One region of the Yersinia entomophaga genome, then DNA from elsewhere that is predicted to be linked to it. Evidence: predicted binding sites of a transcription regulator. Region 1 holds the regulator's gene; each other region holds the start of a gene.

Region 1 (6,010 bases):
CGGCCTGAATTTGCAGATTAATACTCGGATACTGATGATTGAAATCTTCCGCCCACAGAGACATCAGATTCGCCAGCGTATCAGAGCCTACGCTGGAAAGATTACCGGAAAGCATCCCAACCGGTGCCTGAGCAAAAACCGGAGTGCTGACCCATAACATTGCACCCAGTAACGCCGTTTTGCTCCATTTCATCATCAGAATATCGTCCGTAAAGCCTAGGTTTTGACCGCATTCTCAGCTAAAACCGTGGGAACAATCAATCGCTTCGGTAAGGTGAAGACAAAACGCGTCCCCAAACCAATTTCACTCATGACCTCTAAACGCGCATCGTGGTGACTCAGCGCATGTTTAACAATCGCCAGCCCAAGCCCACTTCCGCCGGTTTGCCGCGAACGGGCTTTATCTACCCGATAGAAGCGCTCGGTAAGACGAGGAACGTGCTCCGGCCCAATGCCCGGCCCGTTATCACTGACCTGAAACTGAGCGCCCTGCGGCGTCAATTGCCAGCACACTTCGATTTTTGTACCGGTTGGCGTGTGATTTACCGCGTTATACACCAGATTGGATACGGCACTGCGCAACTGGTCTTCATTACCAAACACTTTAAGCTGTTCATTCACGCGGAAAGTAATCTCATGGCGACCGCTGCTTAACGCCTGAACCTCATGCTGTAGTAGCTTCAGCATCAGTGGAATATCCACTCGCTCATTCATATCCACATTTGGTGCTGCTTCGATTTTTGATAACGTCAATAATTGCTTCACCAAACCGTCCATCCGTTTGGTCTGCTCTTGCATGGTATTCAAGGCTTTACCGCGCAATGCCGCGTCCAGTTCCTGATCGTGCATCATTTCCAGATAGCCTTGCAGTACAGTTAACGGCGTCCGTAATTCATGGCTAACGTTGGCAAAGAAATTTCGCCGCGCGCCTTCCAGTTGACGCATTTGCGTCACATCTCGCGCCACCATCAGTAATTGCCCTTCTGAATAAGGCATAACGCGAAACTCAACGTAATGGCCATTATTAAGCTGCACGGTCAATGGGCGGCTGAATTCCTGCTGTTGCAGATAATGGGTAAATTCCGGGTAACGCAGCAGGTTAAGAATGTGCTGGCCGTTATCTTCCGGCCAACGAAAGCCCAGTAAATTCTGCGCTAATCCATTACACCAAAAGATATTTCCCTCTACGGTCGTCATAACCACCGCATCGGGCAAGGATTCAGCGCCGCTGCGGAAACGTTTTATCAACAGCGCCAGCTCACGCCGCCGCCGCCGATTACGCAGTTGCATCTGATAAAGACCATAAAACAGCGGCTCCCAGCTCCAGCGTCCGGCCGGTGGCGTCATGCTTCGGTCTAACCATAGCCAATGAGAAAGTTTAAGCTGGTTATAAAAATTCCAGATCAGCGCTGCCAATACTGAAACCAGTAATAGCCAAGGGAGATAACCAATGAAAAGCCCGAGCAATAGCGCGGGCAGACAAAAAAGTGCCAGCTCAATAGCCAGCCTTTTCCATGATAAGCGTTCTAGCACGACACATTCTCCGGCACTACATACTTAATAGCGCGTTGAGAAACGGTATCCGGTGCCCCGGACGGTTTGCACCATTTTGTCATGCCCTTCGGATTCAAGCGCCTTGCGTAAACGGCGGATATGGACATCAACAGTGCGGTCTTCCACATAAACGTTAGTGCCCCAAACATAATTTAGCAACTGCTCGCGGCTGTAAACCCGCTCCGGGTGAGTCATAAAGAAATGCAGTAATTTAAACTCGGTTGGCCCCATGTCTAACGCTTTTTCGTTAGCCATGACCCGATGAGAAGAAGGATCGAGACTTAACCCTTGCATTTCAATCACCTCTTCCACGGCCATCGGTGAAATTCGGCGCATCACCGCTTTGATTCTGGCAACAAGCTCTTTGGGAGAAAAAGGCTTGGTAATGTAATCGTCGGCTCCCACTTCCAGCCCGCGCACCCGATCCTCTTCTTCACCGCGGGCGGTCAGCATCATCACCGGAATATCCCGGGTCATGGCTTCACGTTTCATATGCTTGATAAACTGAATCCCAGAGCCGCCTGGCAACATCCAGTCTAGCAGTACCAAATCAGGGAAAGGCTCGGACAAGCGCGTAACCGCGCTGTCATAATCTTCGGCTTCTAACGGTTGGTAGCCGTTTTGCTCCAGCACAAAACACACCATCTCGCGAATCGGCGCTTCGTCTTCCACCACCAGTATGCGTCTTGCCATCGTCAATCCTGCCAATATGTTAGCGGTTGCTATTTGATTTCCGCGCCATTATGCGTCAGTTTTATGACAGTTTTATGAAAAAAACCATCCCTTTGCAGCCAATAAGCATAGCGGCTAACCGAAAGGGTGTTGCAAGGTTATTTCAGCAACTTTGCGAAGCCGTTCTGGGATTTCAACCAATCCTCCTTTTTAACCGCGACATCCCCTTCTCAACGTTTATAATCAGCGCCATTGATTACCTGCCCTAGCGGGAGTTTTATGCGCATTATACATACCTCAGACTGGCACTTAGGCCAGTATTTCTTCACCAAAAGCCGGGCGGCGGAGCATCAGGCTTTTTTACGCTGGCTAATCCAAAAAGTTGAAGAACATCAGGTTGATGCGTTAATTGTTGCCGGCGATATCTTCGACACAGGTTCGCCACCGAGCTACGCCCGCGAGTTATATAACCGGTTTGTGGTCGATCTTCAGCCGACGGGCTGTCAGTTAGTGGTTCTTGGCGGTAACCATGATTCTGTCGCAACCTTAAATGAGTCACGCGAACTGTTGGCCTATCTCAATACCAAGGTGATTGCCCACGCCAGCAACGATCTGGAACAACAGGTTTTCATTCTACACGATCGTGAAGATCAGCCCGGAGCCATTCTGTGTGCGATCCCTTTTCTACGCCCAAGAGATCTGATCGCCAGTCAGGCGGGAGAATCCGGATCGCAAAAACAATTAGCACTACAAGAAGCCATCGCGGCACATTATCAGCAGCTTTATCAAACGGCGGTCAACCTGCGCAAGCGGCTAGCATTACCCTTGCCCATTATCGCCACGGGTCACTTAACGACCGTAGGCGTCAGCACCTCCGACTCAGTTCGAGACATTTATATCGGCACGCTTGACGCCTTCCCTGCTCAGGCTTTCCCCCCCGCTGATTATATCGCTCTGGGCCATATCCACCGCGCTCAGCAGGTAGCAAAGTCGGAGCATATTCGCTATAGCGGCTCCCCGATTCCTCTCAGTTTTGATGAACTGAATAAAGAGAAGAGCGTATTTTTGGTGGAGTTCTCAGGGCAAAGCCTTGCCGGGGTGGAGACTCTGACTGTCCCGCAGTGGCAACCGATGCAATTAATCAAAGGGGATTTACGGCAGATAGAGCAGCAGCTCGCTGCCTTTAGCCAACTTTCCGGCCCACCGGTATGGCTGGATATTGAAGTCGCCACCCAAGACTATCTCAGCGATATTCAGCGACGCATTCAGGCATTGACGGAGAATCTCCCGGTTGAAGTGGTACTCCTGCGCCGCAGTAAAGAGCAGCGCCAAAACAGTATTCATCAGCAAGAGAAAGAAACGTTGAATGAGCTAAGCGTCAGCGACGTATTCGAACGTCGCCTCGCGTTAGAAACGGAGCTGACCGAACAACGGCAGCAGAAAATGCGGGAAATGTTTCAACAAGTTGTCGATGAAGTCACGCTGAATGCCGATGCAAGAGAAGAATAAGTATGAAAATTTTAAGCCTGCGCCTAAAAAACATTAACTCATTACAAGGCGAGTGGAAGATTGATTTTACCGCCGAGCCTTTTGCCAGTAACGGTCTTTTCGCTATTACTGGCTCAACCGGTGCCGGAAAAACAACGTTATTAGACGCGATCTGCTTGGCGCTGTATCACCAAACGCCACGGATAAAAGTCTCACCCAGCCAAAATGAGCTCATGACACGCCACACCGCTGAGTCACTGGCGGAAGTGGAATTTGAGGTAAAAGGCGTCAGCTATCGCGCATTCTGGAGCCAACGACGAGCAAAAAACTCTCCTGAAGGCAATCTGCAAGCTCCTAAAGTCGAGTTAGCCCTATGCGCGGACGGTAAAATACTGGCGGATAAAGTCGGTGATAAATTGTCACTTATCGCCTCGATTACCGGGTTGGATTTTGGCCGTTTCACTAAATCCATGATGCTATCTCAAGGGCAGTTTGCCGCCTTTTTGAACGCCGATGCTAACGATCGCGCCGAGCTGCTGGAGGAATTAACCGGCACAGAAATTTACGGTCGCTTATCCGAGCAGGTCTTTGAAAAGCATAAACAGGCTAAAGCCGAGCTAGATGCCTTATATTTACGAGCCAATGGCATTGAGCTGATGAATGAAGAACAGCGGCAGGATTTACAACAACAGTTAGACGCGCTGCATCAGCAGGAACAACAGTTCAGCGTCGAATTGCTCAATCTGCAAAATCAGGTCGCCTGGATTACGGTTTTGCGCCAGTTGCAACATAATGTGCAGCAATACGCTCAACAACATCTGCAGGTGGAAGAAGAGTATCAACGGGTTCAGCCCGATCTCCAGCGTTTGGCGCGCAGTGAACCCGCAGAAAAACTGCGTCCATTGCAACAAGAACGGGATCGCTGCCTGCAAGATTGGCAGCAAGCGCAGCAACATATCGCAACCTTAAAACAGCTGCAACAGCAACAACAGCTACAGCTCTCGCCGCTGACGCTAGCCTTGGAGCAGGCCACCAGCGCCCAGTTACAGCACGCTGAACGACAGCGCGAGAAGGAAACACTGATTGAACAGCATATAATTCCTTTAGACAACCATATTGCCGCTCAACGGAAAACCTTGTCGCAACTCGATGAGGATAAACTTCAACAGCAGAATAAAACGCAGAAAAGCCAGCAACAGCTTGAACAAGATGAACGCCTGCTAATGGAAACTCATCAGGGGCTGCAACAGTTAGCTGACTACATTCAGCAAAATACTCATCATCAACATTGGGAAAAGCATCTGCCGCTCTGGAAAGAACAGTTCCGTCAACAGCACAGCCAACGCCAACAACTCGCTGATAATCAGCAAATTTTGCAACAACAAGCGGCGCAGATTGTTGAGCTGCAACAGAAATTCGCCGTACTAAGCGCTCAAGGCGTACAGCAGCAAGCTGCATTGGCGCAAGCCACAATGCAGGCTGACGCCAGCAAACAACAGCTGGAGGCGCTAGAAAAACAGCAACCTCAGGCACAATTGCGTCAACGGCTTGCTGAACTTGGCGAGCAAAGAAATACCCGTCAACGGCTCGCAGCCTTATCGCCGCTGGCTCTACAGCTACAGGCCCAACATCAGAAAAACCAACAATATCTGCTCGATCAAAACCAGAAACTGGTACAACTCGAGCAGCAGCTGATAGAAAAAAGACAGCAATACGCCCAACAAAAACAGCACCTTGCTGATTTGGAAACGCTATGGGATCGCGAAAAACAGATTGTGACGTTGGCGGCAGAAAGAGCCAAATTGCAGTCAGGAAAAGCCTGCCCACTGTGCGGATCCCTAGAACACCCGGCTATAGCCGAATATCAAGCGGTAAAACCGTCTGAAACTGCGCTGCGCGTGGAGGCACTACGTGCGCAGGTTGATGAGCTGTCTAAGACGGGCAGCGGATTAAAAGCCGAAAAAGAAAATCTGCAGCAGCAGAAATCACGTCTGGAACAAGAATTACGACAAAGTGGTCTGCAGTTAGCTGAACATCAGCAAAACTGGCTGGCGCTGACCGCGCGGCTAGCTCTGAATTTCACTCTGGATGAACCGGCTCAGTTAACTGCGTGGCTAGAGCAACAGGAGCAGGAAGAGCAAGAATATCAGCAGAAACTGTCCGAATTTGAGCGACTCAACCAACAATATCAGCGAGCTAAAGACGCATTGGTTCAAGCCGAGCAGAATCAGCAGAAGAACCTGAGTGAAGTCGGCCTGCAACAACAACGCCTGCAAAACATTCAGCAATCTCAGCA
Region 2 (6,010 bases), 740 kb from region 1:
GAACAAAGGCTTGGTCACATAGTGATCCAGCGGCGGATGGTCGTCTTCGGCAAAGTATGCTGGCAGTAGATTTGGGTGATTAGGGAACATCTCCCACAGCAGCGGCAGCAGTGCTTTGTTGGAAATAATGCTTTTCCACGCCGGTTCCAGCCAGCGAACGCCCGCGTCTTCCAGCTTGGTGGAGAACATTTCGCGGAACATGAATTCCCATGGATAGAGCTTGAACAAATTACTGATAACCTGGTTATCCAGATCGGTAAATTGCCCTTTTTCACCCAGGCCGATTTCTTCCATAAACAGGAATTCGGTTGGTAATCCGGCCTCAAGAGCACAATCTTGTAGATATTGCACCGTACCGCGATCTTCTTCGGTGTCCTGACAGCAGGCCAGATGCAACAGGCTAAAACCGTGGTTTTCCCGCAGTTCAGTAAAGCGTTCGATTAGCTTTTCCTGCAGGCTGTTGAACTGATCTGCATCGCCGCTCAGATTGCCAGCGTTGATCTGATCTTCCAGCCACAGCCATTGGAAGAATGCCGCTTCATACAGTGACGTTGGCGTATCTGCGTTATTTTCCAGTAACTTGGCCGGACTTTTACCGTCGTAGGCTAAATCAAGGCGGGAATAGAGAGAAGGCTGGTTGGTGCGCCACGAAGTGCGGACGAAATCCCAAACATGTTTAGGAATGCGGAATTTTGCCATCAGCTCATCGCTATTAATGACCTTTTCTACCACCTGCAGGCACATTTGATGCAATTCTGCCGTGGTATCTTCCAGCTCTTCAATCTGCGCCAGCGTAAATTCGTAGTAGGCATCCTCACACCAGTACGGCTCGCCATACATGGTGTGAAATTTAAAGCCAAACTCGGTCGCCTTTTCGCGCCAGTCTGGACGCTCGGTAATCGGTAAACGTTTCATTAATCAGACCTTAGCCACCCATACTGCGCGAGCTGGAATTGGATGATGAAGCATTGCTGCGCTGCATAGAGGTCTGTTTGGCTACTGATTCACCGAAGCCACCGCGAGTGATAGTGTTGGTTACCGCAGGTTTTGGTGCCAGCGCGGTTTTAGGCACGGTCATGGTACGACCGGTGGTAGCAGGGCCGTAGTTTTTACCGGTTGCGTCAACAAATTTGCCGTTAGCCGGGCTGCCTGCTGATTTAGAGGTAAACAGTGGTTGGCTTGCGCCGCCGCCCATCATTCGGCCCATCATGTAACCGGCCATCAGAGGCATCCACATACTGCCGCTCTGCTGTGGCTGCGCCGTTGCGCCAGCTTCTGCGGGTGCTGAAGTCGGAGCCATACCGGCCTGAGCCGGTGCCTGAGTACACTGAGACTCACCAAATTCAGCCACACAGTCTGCACGCGTTGCATATTTAGGCGCGGTTTTAGCCGCTTCCTGCAAGGCATTATTGTAAGACGCAGTGCATTCGGCGCTTTTAGATGGATTTGCCTGTGAGCAGTCGTCTGCATTCTGGTACAGAGAGACGGTTTCATCGGTTTTTTCGCAACCGGCAAGCATAAATACGGCACTGACCGCCAACGCGACAGGCGCTAAGCGATAGTTACGCCAGGATTTACGGAATGTCTCTTGATTGATGTTTTTAGTCCGTTTCATCGTCATTGGTCCTGTGTCCGGGCTTTTTGCCCTTTATCCCATTTATAGTCATATAGCGTGGCCATAAGAATAGGGGAAAGATGTATAAAATTAAAGCGCAGGGGGAGGTCAGCGGCATACTTTACATTGCTATACGAAATGCTGCGGGCTAGCTCTCTTTTTTCATCGATGAAAAATGCTTGTCCCTAAAGTGGAGGAAATCATGAGAAAAGTAATAATCGGGCGTATACAATGCTACGCCCGAAGAATGTCGGCCTTGGGGAAAGGCCGACGTCAGAATCAGTTGCGGAATGGATTACCAGAACTGCGGGTTGTCGCCGCCGCTGGCTGAGTCACCGGCACAGTTTGAGACGCGGTCTGTGCGTCGCTGCCCGCAGGTTGCTGTTTACCCTCGGGCGCCACAGCGTCTGGTGCAGTTGGAACCGGCTTATCCAATACTGCGTTCAGCGACATCAAATCGTTCTGATTCAGAGTACCCAGAGCAGATTTAATGTTTAACTGATTGATCAGATAGTCATAACGGGCATTGGCTAACTGCTGTTTTGCATTGTACAACGTGGTGGTTGCAGTCAACACATCCAGAATGGTACGAGTTCCCACCTGATAACCGGCTTCAATGGCATCCAATGAACTTTGGGCTGAAATCACAACCTGTTTGTAGGCATTGATGCTGCTGATTGATGCCGAAATGTTGTTAAACGAGGAACGAACGTTCTGCACGACGCCACGGTGTGCGCTTTCCAACTGCTCGCTGGCGCCAACAAAGTTGAACTGCGCCTGTTTAACCGCCGAGTTGGTTGCTCCGCCGCTGTATAATGGCAGGCTAAGCTGCACGCCGATTTTGTTCTGACCAGCGTCATTATTGATTTGCTGCGAACTGGCGCTACCGCTGTAACGGGTATTAGTAATTGATGAAGAAGCGGTCAGATCAATCGTTGGCATATAGCCAGTTTCGGCCGCTTTAATCTGCTCACGAGCCAAATCCTGATTTAAGCGAGCAGTCAGCAACGCCAGGTTGCGTTTTTCTGCTTCTTTCAACAGGTTATTGACTGCGTCTGGTTTATCGGTTTTCAAACGTTCAACGTTCAGAGAGGCCAGTTCCGGGTAGTAAACGCCGGTGACCTGACGCAGAACTTCCAGTGCGTTATCCAGATTATTACGCGCCGTCACTTCATCGGCCAGCACAGTGTCATAGCTGGCGCGGGCGTTTTGTACGTCGGTGATTGGATCCAGACCGACGTTAAAACGCTGAGTGGTTTGATCCAACTGACGGTATACCGATTCTTTCTGCGCCTGAACGTAAGACAGAGAGTCAATCGCTCTCAGTACGTTGAAATAGGCGGTAGCGGTGGTCAGGATTAACGATTGTTCGCTGGTCTGGAACGAAACGTCCTGAATACCGGCAGCTTTTTCTTGTAAGGTCAGCGCGCGCCATTTTGACATATCGAAAATGGTTTGGGTCAGTTGCAGCGATCCTGAGGTGGAATTGCTGTCTACGCCATTGTTATCGCGGAAACCGTTGGTATAGGTATAACCTGCGCCTAAACCGAGCTGTGGTAACAGCGGGCTGCGAGATTGATTGATTTTTTCGAATGCAGCATCACGGTCAGCGGCAGATTTACGTAAGTCGGGATTGCTGTCCCGCGCTTGTTTATAAACTTGCAGCAGGTTCTCTGCCTGGCTCATGGTACTGAAACCGGCAAGGCTCAGTCCGATAAGAAGGGGGAGCAGTTTCTTCATTTGCATTCCTTGTTGTGCAGCAGTTGTGCGCAAAATGTTGCCATGGTATCTGACGATAGACGAATTGTTGCCGATTCTATCAGAGTCTGCCAATGGGATAAGGTGGCTGATTGTGCCATCTTGCCTTTATTTACCTAAATCTAACACAAACTTAAACCAGTATTCTTCCAACCATTCCCATAAGGCCGCCACGCTTGCTATTTTAAACTCAGACAGCATAGCTAGCCCGCCGCTTATCATTTTTTATTCGCGAAGACTTTTACTTTTTATATCAGTAAAACGAGTGTCATAAAAAATTAGTATATCGGCACAATACTCAGGTAGGAGAAAAGTATATGTCATTGCCCCAAGAGTCACCGGTAACTTTGAATAAGAATGATGTGGAAATTATTGCACGTGAGTCACTTTACAGCGGTTTTTTTTCATTGAATCTGTATCGCTTCCGTCATCGCCTATTCAACGGTGAAATGAGTGGTGAGGTAAAAAGGGAGATTTTTGAGCGCGGCCATGCGGCGGTTTTGCTTCCTTATGATCCGATCCGGGACGAAGTGGTGCTGGTGGAGCAACTGCGTATCGCAGCTATTGATTCCAGTGAGTCTCCTTGGCTACTGGAGATGGTCGCTGGCATGATCGAGCCGGGGGAGAGTGTGGAAGAGGTCGCCCGCCGCGAAGCGCAGGAAGAGGCAGGTATCATCGTTGGGCGCTGTAAACCGGTATTGAGTTATCTGGCCAGCCCCGGTGGTACCAGCGAGCGTTTATCGATTATGGTCGGTGAAGTGGATGCCACCACGGCCTCCGGTATTCACGGTCTGGAAGAAGAGAATGAAGATATTCGCGTCCACGTGGTTAGCCGCGAGCAGGCCTACCGCTGGGTGGAAGAAGGCGTTATCGATAACGCCGCTTCGGTCATTGCATTACAATGGCTGGCGTTGCACCATCAGTTGCTGAGAAAAGAGTGGGAAAAATAATGTCTAAACGCTATACGCCTGATTTTCCTGAAATGATGCGGGTGTGCGAAACTAATTACGCACAATTGCGTCGTTTAACGCCGCGCACTGACGAAGTGAATGAAAGCATGGCTTATCAGGTCAATAGCATCTGTTATCGATTAACTATCTTGGAATCGACTCGCTACACTACGGTGGTTGAGATTGTGCAGACTGCGCCAGTCGTCGGCCATTGGGGGCTGCCTTCGATGTCGGTACGCCTTTACCATGATGCCAGGGTAGCGGAAGTGTGTGCCAGTCAGCAGATCTCCCGGTTCAAAGCAAGTTATGATTATCCGAATAAAAAGTTGCATCAACGGGACGAAAAGCATCAAATTAACCAGTTTCTTGCTGACTGGTTGCGCTATTGCTTGGCGCATGGAGCTGTGGCGGTTCCGGTTTGTTAGACAGACTTAAAACAAGGATACCAATTGGAAAGCCTGTTTGAACTGCCTATGGCGAGTGGGGCCAGGGTCAGAATATTACAAATAACAGATACCCACCTTTTTGCCGGTGAGGATGAAACCTTGCTGGGTGTCAATACCGGACGCAGCTATCGGGCGGTATTGGATGCAATTATTGCCGAAAAGTACTCCTACGATCTGATCGTTGCGACCGGCGATCTGGCGCAGGATCAGTCTATAGCGGCTTATCAGCATTTTGCGCAGGGTATTGCCCGTTTGTCTGCGCCATGCCTTTGGTTGCCGGGAAATCATGATTTCCAGCCGGCAATGGTAGATGTGCTGGCCGCGGCAAATATTGCGCCATCAAAACAGGCGTTTGTAGGCGATAACTGGCAGATTCTCTTATTGGACAGCCAGGTTTTTGGTGTGCCTTACGGTGAATTAAGCGAACATCAGCTAGAGTGGATGGAACGCTGCTTACAGGCTCATCCAGAACGCTACACTTTGATTTTGCTACATCACCATCCGATGCCGTCAGGTTGTACCTGGTTGGATCAACACAGTCTGCGCAACGCTCATATGCTGGCCGATGTATTGATTCGCTATCCGCGCGTCACTACGCTGCTGTGCGGACATATTCATCAGGAATTGGATCTTGATTGGTATGGCAAGCGGCTGCTGGCCAGCCCGTCAACCTGCGTGCAATTCAAACCGCACTGTACTAACTTTACTCTGGATACCGTAGCGCCGGGATGGCGTTACCTCGATTTATTGCCGGGCGGTACGCTGGAAACGGAAGTACGCCGCCTGGACAGTGACGAGTTCAACCCCAATATGGATGCGGACGGCTATTGATGAATACTCTTCTTTATCTGCATGGTTTCAACAGCTCTCCGCAGTCGGCGAAAGCCACCGCGTTCAAAAGCTGGCTGCAGGAAAATCATCCGCACATTGACATGTTGGTACCGCAGTTGCCGCCGTTTCCGGCAGAGGCGGCGGAAATGCTGGAAGATATCATTATGAGCAAGGCCGGGCAGAATCTGGGCATTGTCGGCTCCTCGCTGGGTGGATATTTTGCCACCTGGCTTTCCCAGTGTTTCAGCATTCCGGCGGTGGTAGTCAACCCGGCGGTACGTCCTTTCGAGCTGTTGATTGATTATCTGGGGCAAAATCAGAACCCCTACACGGGTCAGCAATATGTGTTAGAGTCTCGTCACGTTTATGACCTGAAAGTCATGCAAATAGATCCGTTGGAATCGCCTGAT
Region 3 (6,010 bases), 220 kb from region 1:
TTGCAACCAACTGGTTAGCCGAACGGGTTAACGTTGAGGTAATACTCGTGCGGGATATCGCTCATCAGGCGCTTCATACAGAAATGATTAAACAACTCCGGCATCTTATTGCCCGATAGACATCGCGCTATAGGCAGAGAGTCAACGATAAAAATCCCCGCAGCCAACGCAAACGGGGAGTATATTATTTCCAATAAAATCAATTATTACTTCAACGCCATTACTTCAACGCCATTACTTCAACGCCATTGCATCACGCATGGTAAAGAACAGGTCGGTTTGGTCAGTTAGACCCACGACGTTAGCCGCGTGAGGGCCATAGGCAGCAATGCGTAGCTGCGTGCCGGTATGACCTTGAGAGTCATCTTCGGAATTCCCATAACTGATCGCCATCACCGCGCCATCTTTGGTCATTAATGCCTGCGTCAACCCCGGCGCCTTGGCATCGGCCTCGACGATCTGGCTGGAATGAGCATGGTCGGCGGTCACAATCACCAGCGTGTTGCCGTCGGCTTTTGCGAACTCGAGCGCTTTTTGTACCGCTTCATCCAAATCAACAGTTTCACCGAACTGACCACAAGGGTTCGCGGCATGATCCTGTTTATCAATTGACGCCCCTTCTACCTGTAGGAAGAAACCTTTTTCATTGGTTTTCAACACTTCTATGGCTTTTTCTGTCATGGCGGCCAACGTTGGAATATCCGCAGTGCGTTCCGGATTCACCTCGCAGGTGACTGGAGATTTATCGATATTACCGTGGTATGACGCCTTCGGGCCTAACCAACGCACTGGCATATTACCCGCCGAGAATAGGCCAAGAACGGGTTTATCCTGATTTGCCTGAGTTACCCCATTGAGATCATTCAGACTCTCAACAATCAGATAACCGCGGGCAATAGCCTGGTCGCGCAAGGATTTATCCTTCCACTCGCCGGCCTTAGCCAGTTGCTCAAAAGATTTTGCTCCGCCGCCTAGCGTGATATCTGCCCGGGCTTGGATCATTTGCTCGGTTATCGAACCTCTTCCGCCGTTTTCCAGCGCATTGGTCGCGCATTTTTCGCTAGTTTCTTCAGGGCCATAGCATTTGCGACCGGTAACGTGAGCAAACTGAGCGGCAGGCGTGGCATCTTGCAACTCTGCGGTAGAAACGTTGCCAGTGGCTTTCCCTGCCGCTTTCGCCAGTTCCAGAATGGTGATGTGATCTTTGCCTGTAACATCCACACCCAACGCGCCGTTATAAGTTTTAACGCCGCTTGACCATGCGGTGGCTGACGCAGCGGAATCAGTTACATAATTCGGTTTTTGCGTCTTTTTGTCTAAAGAGTAATGCGTGTATTGACCCGTCAGTGGCAAGGCATCAATGCCTTTGAAGAAACCGCCGGCACCCGCCGCATAGTTACGCGCCGAGGTGATTTCAGAATCGCCCATTCCATCGCCAATCAGCAAAATGACATTTTTTACGGTTTTATCCGATAAAGAGTCGCGTAAAGCCTGCGTCTGGTCACTATCTAATCGACGAGCTCCGCCGAACTGAGTGATGTCGCCTTTCGCGGAACGGTCATATAAGCCCGTTTCTGCGGCACTGGCGTTAGGCATCAGTAATGTGCAACTGGTAGACAGCAACAGCGTTGATAATGCGACTCGGGAAGCGGTAGAAATGCGCTTTGACATCGGTAGAGTTCCTTTTGTAACACACTAATACAGTTTGTATTTATTGGTTACATTGGATACTAGAGCAGCCGGATGACGTTTTTATGACGGCTTATGTTAATTATTTCACCCTCATTTTTAATCAAACTACTTTAAAAAACATCGGCTCAATTTTACTAACAGAAAGCGGCATTTTGCCGCTCTGGCATGCTTTCCCATGTTCCCTATTTACCGACATCCCTGCCTCACTGAAACATCACCATATTTATCAAAAAGTTAAACCAGTAAGGGCAGAATTTAGCGAGTAGGAAAGTATTCACTCCGCGGAGTACGAGTTACTCGGTGTCCATCGGTCTCACTGACTGATAGATATCAATATCGAAATAACCGTCGGCCATTCCGTCATTCAAATAGACCTCAAAACACGCACCTTCTGCCGGGAGGTAGCCACTGGCGGGTAAATGCAGGTTATACAACTCTCCCCATGCCTTGGCATAATCCCCATCGGTCACCCGCGCACGATAAACCGCATAAGTCCCACCAGGTATTATTTGTAAAAGCACACCACTGCTGGCATGCGCGGGCAAGACAAAATCATCGGCCACAGAAAAAGCCACATCAGCCCGCAGATTGGCGGGTGGCGTGGTTTCAGGGTTATCCCAATAAAGCGCTAGCCAGGATTCATAGGGTAACGGGTGCTGCTGCTGCCAGGATGATAACTGTTTGAAACCAAGAGGAATGGTTTCGGCGTAAGGGCCAATCACCCGAATACTGACAACTTGCTGCGGCTGTTTTTCAATAATGCGAAATGTCATCGTAGCGGCCTCTCAAGATAAGATTTAGGAAGATCTCTCTTCTCACGAACGGTTTCAAATACGATACTGAGCCTGATTGAACGTGAGTAAATATCAATGCGTCGTGGTACTGTATAAATAAACAGTACCACGATATTATCTGAATATCGCTCATTTATACAGCGTTAATTGCGCTATTTTTGTTCTATTTCGCGCCAATTGCCTCATCAGGCAAGCGCTCGCCAGCACGTTGTTGGTTGGCGGTTGTTTATTTTGGACCGATTTCACCCAATTGACTCTTCCTTAATTCGCGACCAACTCGCCGCACAATCAGCAACGGTCACTAAATTGTTGCCACAGTTGCGTTAGAATACGCGACAATTTTTCTGCCCATTGCTGTTGTCCAAAGGATGGCATAAGGTTCGTTGACCCCGACCTGTAAATCGCCTTCTGCACGTAATAATTCAACCAGCAATAAAGCCCATTCCGGATTGCGGTTAAACAGCGTACCGATCTGCCAAGGTCTGGCCACACCTTTAAAAGTTGGCGTAAAACTATGCATAGAAATGATAACGCTAGGTTGCCCTTGGGCTGCGCGTCGATCCAGCGTTTGGCGAATAAGATCGTGGTAAGGCTGGAAAATTTCGGTTCTGCGGGCTTCTGCCTGCGCGGGGGTGACACTTTGATTGCCTGGAATCGTGGTTTGCTCGGAAATTTCAGGGATAGAACTGGCGATACCGGGAGTACGGTTACAGTCGATGACCAGGCGAGAATAACGCTGATGGATTAAGGTGGCATCCAGCAGCTCACTGAGCCGTTGAGCTACGGGTAAAGAGCCGATATCCCAGCCAATATGTCGATCTATTTCGCCGGGCGGTAGGCCTAAATCACCTAATCGCGAGGGGATAGTTTGCCCGGCATGGTCAGCCAGGAAAATGAAAGGAGAGACTGCACAAGCGCGTTCTAGCACGGCCGGCGAGCAATCCTCAGCGGTTAATAAGGGCTGCGGGCGGTCAACTGACATCTTTCTGACTCCGATAGATTAGGCAAAACCTCATCCTAGTCGCTATTTAAGGCTATGCCCAGTCACGGCTGATAACCTGGCATAATCAGTTTGAAGGATAAAGACTAACGCTTTGTAGTTAATCAGTGCGAACCACTTCGCATTGTCAATGATAGGCGGCATAAAACTGACAGAGGCTATTCAAAAACGCCGGTTTTTCGTGCCATACTGCTGTTGATAAAACCAGTAGATAACCCCCACGGAGCCTTATGGAAACCTTTTACATTGACCGTACTGACACCCCAGCAGGTGAACTGGTCATTATTGGCGATAGCGAACATAACCTGCGCGCCATTGATTGGGTCGATCACTATGAAAGACTGCTGAAATTACTGACGTCTCACTATGGGCCAAATACTTTTACGCTGACTGAAAAGATTAATCCTGGCGGTTTAACCGAGAAAATGCAGCGTTACTTTGCCGGTGAGCTGGATATTATCGATGGCCTGCCGGTAAAAACTGCGGGGACGGCGTTTCAACGGCAAGTGTGGCAAGAGTTGCGCAACATTCCCTGCGGGAAAACCATATCCTACGGCGAATTGGCTCAACGAATTGGTCGCCCTACTGCTTCCCGCGCCGTGGGCATGGCTAATGGCCTGAACCCAGTCTCCATTGTGGTGCCCTGTCATCGCGTCATCGGCGCGTCCGGCTCGCTGACCGGCTACGCCGGTGGCGTAGAGCGGAAACGTTGGTTATTGGCTCATGAAGGTTATCTTTTAGCGCGCTAAGCATTGTTACTCTTATCAGACGCCTTAAAAGATGTTAAAATTGACAAATATCAATATTAATGGGAATACCCTCATGATCCCGGAAAAACGTGTTATCCGACGTATCCAGTCAGGTGGTTGCGCAATTCATTGTCAGGATTGCAGCATCAGCCAACTCTGTATTCCTTTTACCTTAAATGAGCACGAGCTGGATCAGCTCGACAACATCATTGAAAGGAAAAAGCCTATTCAGAAAGGACAGGCGTTGTTCAAAGCTGGCGATGAGCTGAAGTCTTTGTATGCTATTCGTTCCGGGACCATTAAGAGCTATACCATTACCGAAGAAGGCGATGAGCAAATTACCGGTTTCCATCTGGCTGGTGATTTGGTTGGTTTCGATGCGATCAGCAATTTACAACACCCGAGTTTTGCTCAGGCGCTGGAAACTTCGATGGTCTGTGAGATTCCGTTCGATACGCTGGATGATTTATCCGGCAAAATGCCTAACCTGCGTCAGCAGATGATGCGTTTGATGAGCGGTGAAATCAAAGGCGATCAGGATATGATTCTGTTGCTATCGAAGAAAAACGCGGAAGAGCGTCTGGCCGCCTTTATCTATAACCTGTCGCGCCGTTTTGCCCAACGTGGTTTCTCACCTCGTGAGTTCCGCCTGACGATGACGCGTGGCGATATCGGTAATTATCTGGGGCTAACGGTTGAAACCATTAGCCGCTTGCTGGGCCGCTTCCAGAAAAGTGGAATCCTCAGCGTAAAAGGCAAATACATTACCATTGAAAATACCGAAGCGCTGGCACAGCTCGCGGGTAACCCAAAACCGGTGTGCTAATCTGACCTAATGCCAGATCAATAATTTGCATATTTATTGGTCTGGCTCTCTATCCCCCCTGTTCTGTTTTTCCATCATGGTTTACTCTGTAAGTAACACACTGTTAATAGTGATTCGCAGTTGTAAGGAGACCCTATGGCAAAGTATCAGAATATTCTGGTGGCTATTGACCCCAATCAGGACGATCAACCGGCATTGCGCCGAGCTGTTTATCTGGTGCAGCGTAACGGCGGGCAAATCACAGCCTTCCTCGCTATCTACGATCTTTCTTATGATATGACCACCCTGCTTTCGCCAGATGAACGAACGGCGATGCGTAAAGGCGTGATCAGTCAACGCGCAGCCTGGATTGCCGAACAGTGTCGTTTCTACGTTGAAGCGGGCATTCCCATTGATATTAAAGTGGTTTGGCACAACCGACCCTATGAAGCCATAATTCAGGAAGTCCTGAGTGCGAAGCATGATTTGCTGTTAAAAATGGCTCATCAGCACGATCGGCTGGAATCTATTATTTTTACCCCAACAGATTGGCACTTATTGCGTAAATGCCCCTGCCCTGTGTGGATGGTGAAAGATCAACCTTGGCCTGAAGACGGTACGGCTTTGGTGGCGGTTAACCTGTCCAGCGAAGATCCACTTCACGATCCGCTCAACCTCAAACTGGTACAAGAAACCAAAGAGCTGGCCGAGCATGTTAACCAAACGGCGGTGCATCTCATTAGCGCCTATCCGGTGACGCCAATCAATATTGCCATTGAACTGCCTGATTTTGATCCGAGCGTATATAACGATGCTATTCGCGGCCAGCATTTGATAGCCATGAAAGCGTTGCGGCAAAAATTTGGTTTGGACGAGAAATACACCCATGTGGAAAAAGGTCTACCGGAAGAAGTGATTCCGGATCTGGCTGAGCACCTACGCGCTGGCGTGGTCGTACTGGGCACATTGG

What was found. Region 1 encodes PhoB, which activates phosphate uptake and scavenging genes when phosphate is short. Its sites were predicted from a motif close to CTGTCATAAAACTGNCNNAT; they were not measured.
Region 2: the regulator PhoB is predicted to act here: its motif matches at 3,639-3,658, upstream of nudF (ADP-ribose diphosphatase).
Region 3: the regulator PhoB is predicted to act here: its motif matches at 1,742-1,761, upstream of phoA (alkaline phosphatase).

The regions. Positions count from the first base shown of each region.
Region 1 covers NZ_CP010029.1:1,432,719-1,438,728, forward strand. Annotated here, with positions in the region: gene PL78_RS06505 (PstS family phosphate ABC transporter substrate-binding protein) at 1-193, opposite strand, end outside; gene phoR (phosphate regulon sensor histidine kinase PhoR) at 217-1,533, opposite strand; gene phoB (phosphate response regulator transcription factor PhoB) at 1,558-2,247, opposite strand; gene sbcD (exonuclease subunit SbcD) at 2,506-3,735, shown strand; gene PL78_RS06525 (AAA family ATPase) at 3,738-6,010, shown strand, end outside.
Region 2 covers NZ_CP010029.1:2,172,389-2,178,398, reverse strand. Annotated here, with positions in the region: gene PL78_RS09920 (glutathionylspermidine synthase family protein) at 1-915, opposite strand, end outside; gene PL78_RS09915 (DUF1190 family protein) at 926-1,615, opposite strand; gene tolC (outer membrane channel protein TolC) at 1,895-3,355, opposite strand; gene nudF (ADP-ribose diphosphatase) at 3,691-4,323, shown strand; gene PL78_RS09900 (DUF1249 family protein) at 4,323-4,748, shown strand; gene cpdA (3',5'-cyclic-AMP phosphodiesterase) at 4,773-5,600, shown strand; gene yqiA (esterase YqiA) at 5,600-6,010, shown strand, end outside.
Region 3 covers NZ_CP010029.1:1,208,527-1,214,536, forward strand. Annotated here, with positions in the region: gene PL78_RS05405 (alpha/beta fold hydrolase) at 1-119, shown strand, start outside; gene phoA (alkaline phosphatase) at 235-1,671, opposite strand; gene sbmC (DNA gyrase inhibitor SbmC) at 1,986-2,465, opposite strand; gene PL78_RS05425 (N-formylglutamate amidohydrolase) at 2,788-3,468, opposite strand; gene ogt (methylated-DNA--[protein]-cysteine S-methyltransferase) at 3,717-4,235, shown strand; gene PL78_RS05435 (FNR family transcription factor) at 4,309-5,061, shown strand; gene uspE (universal stress protein UspE) at 5,197-6,010, shown strand, end outside.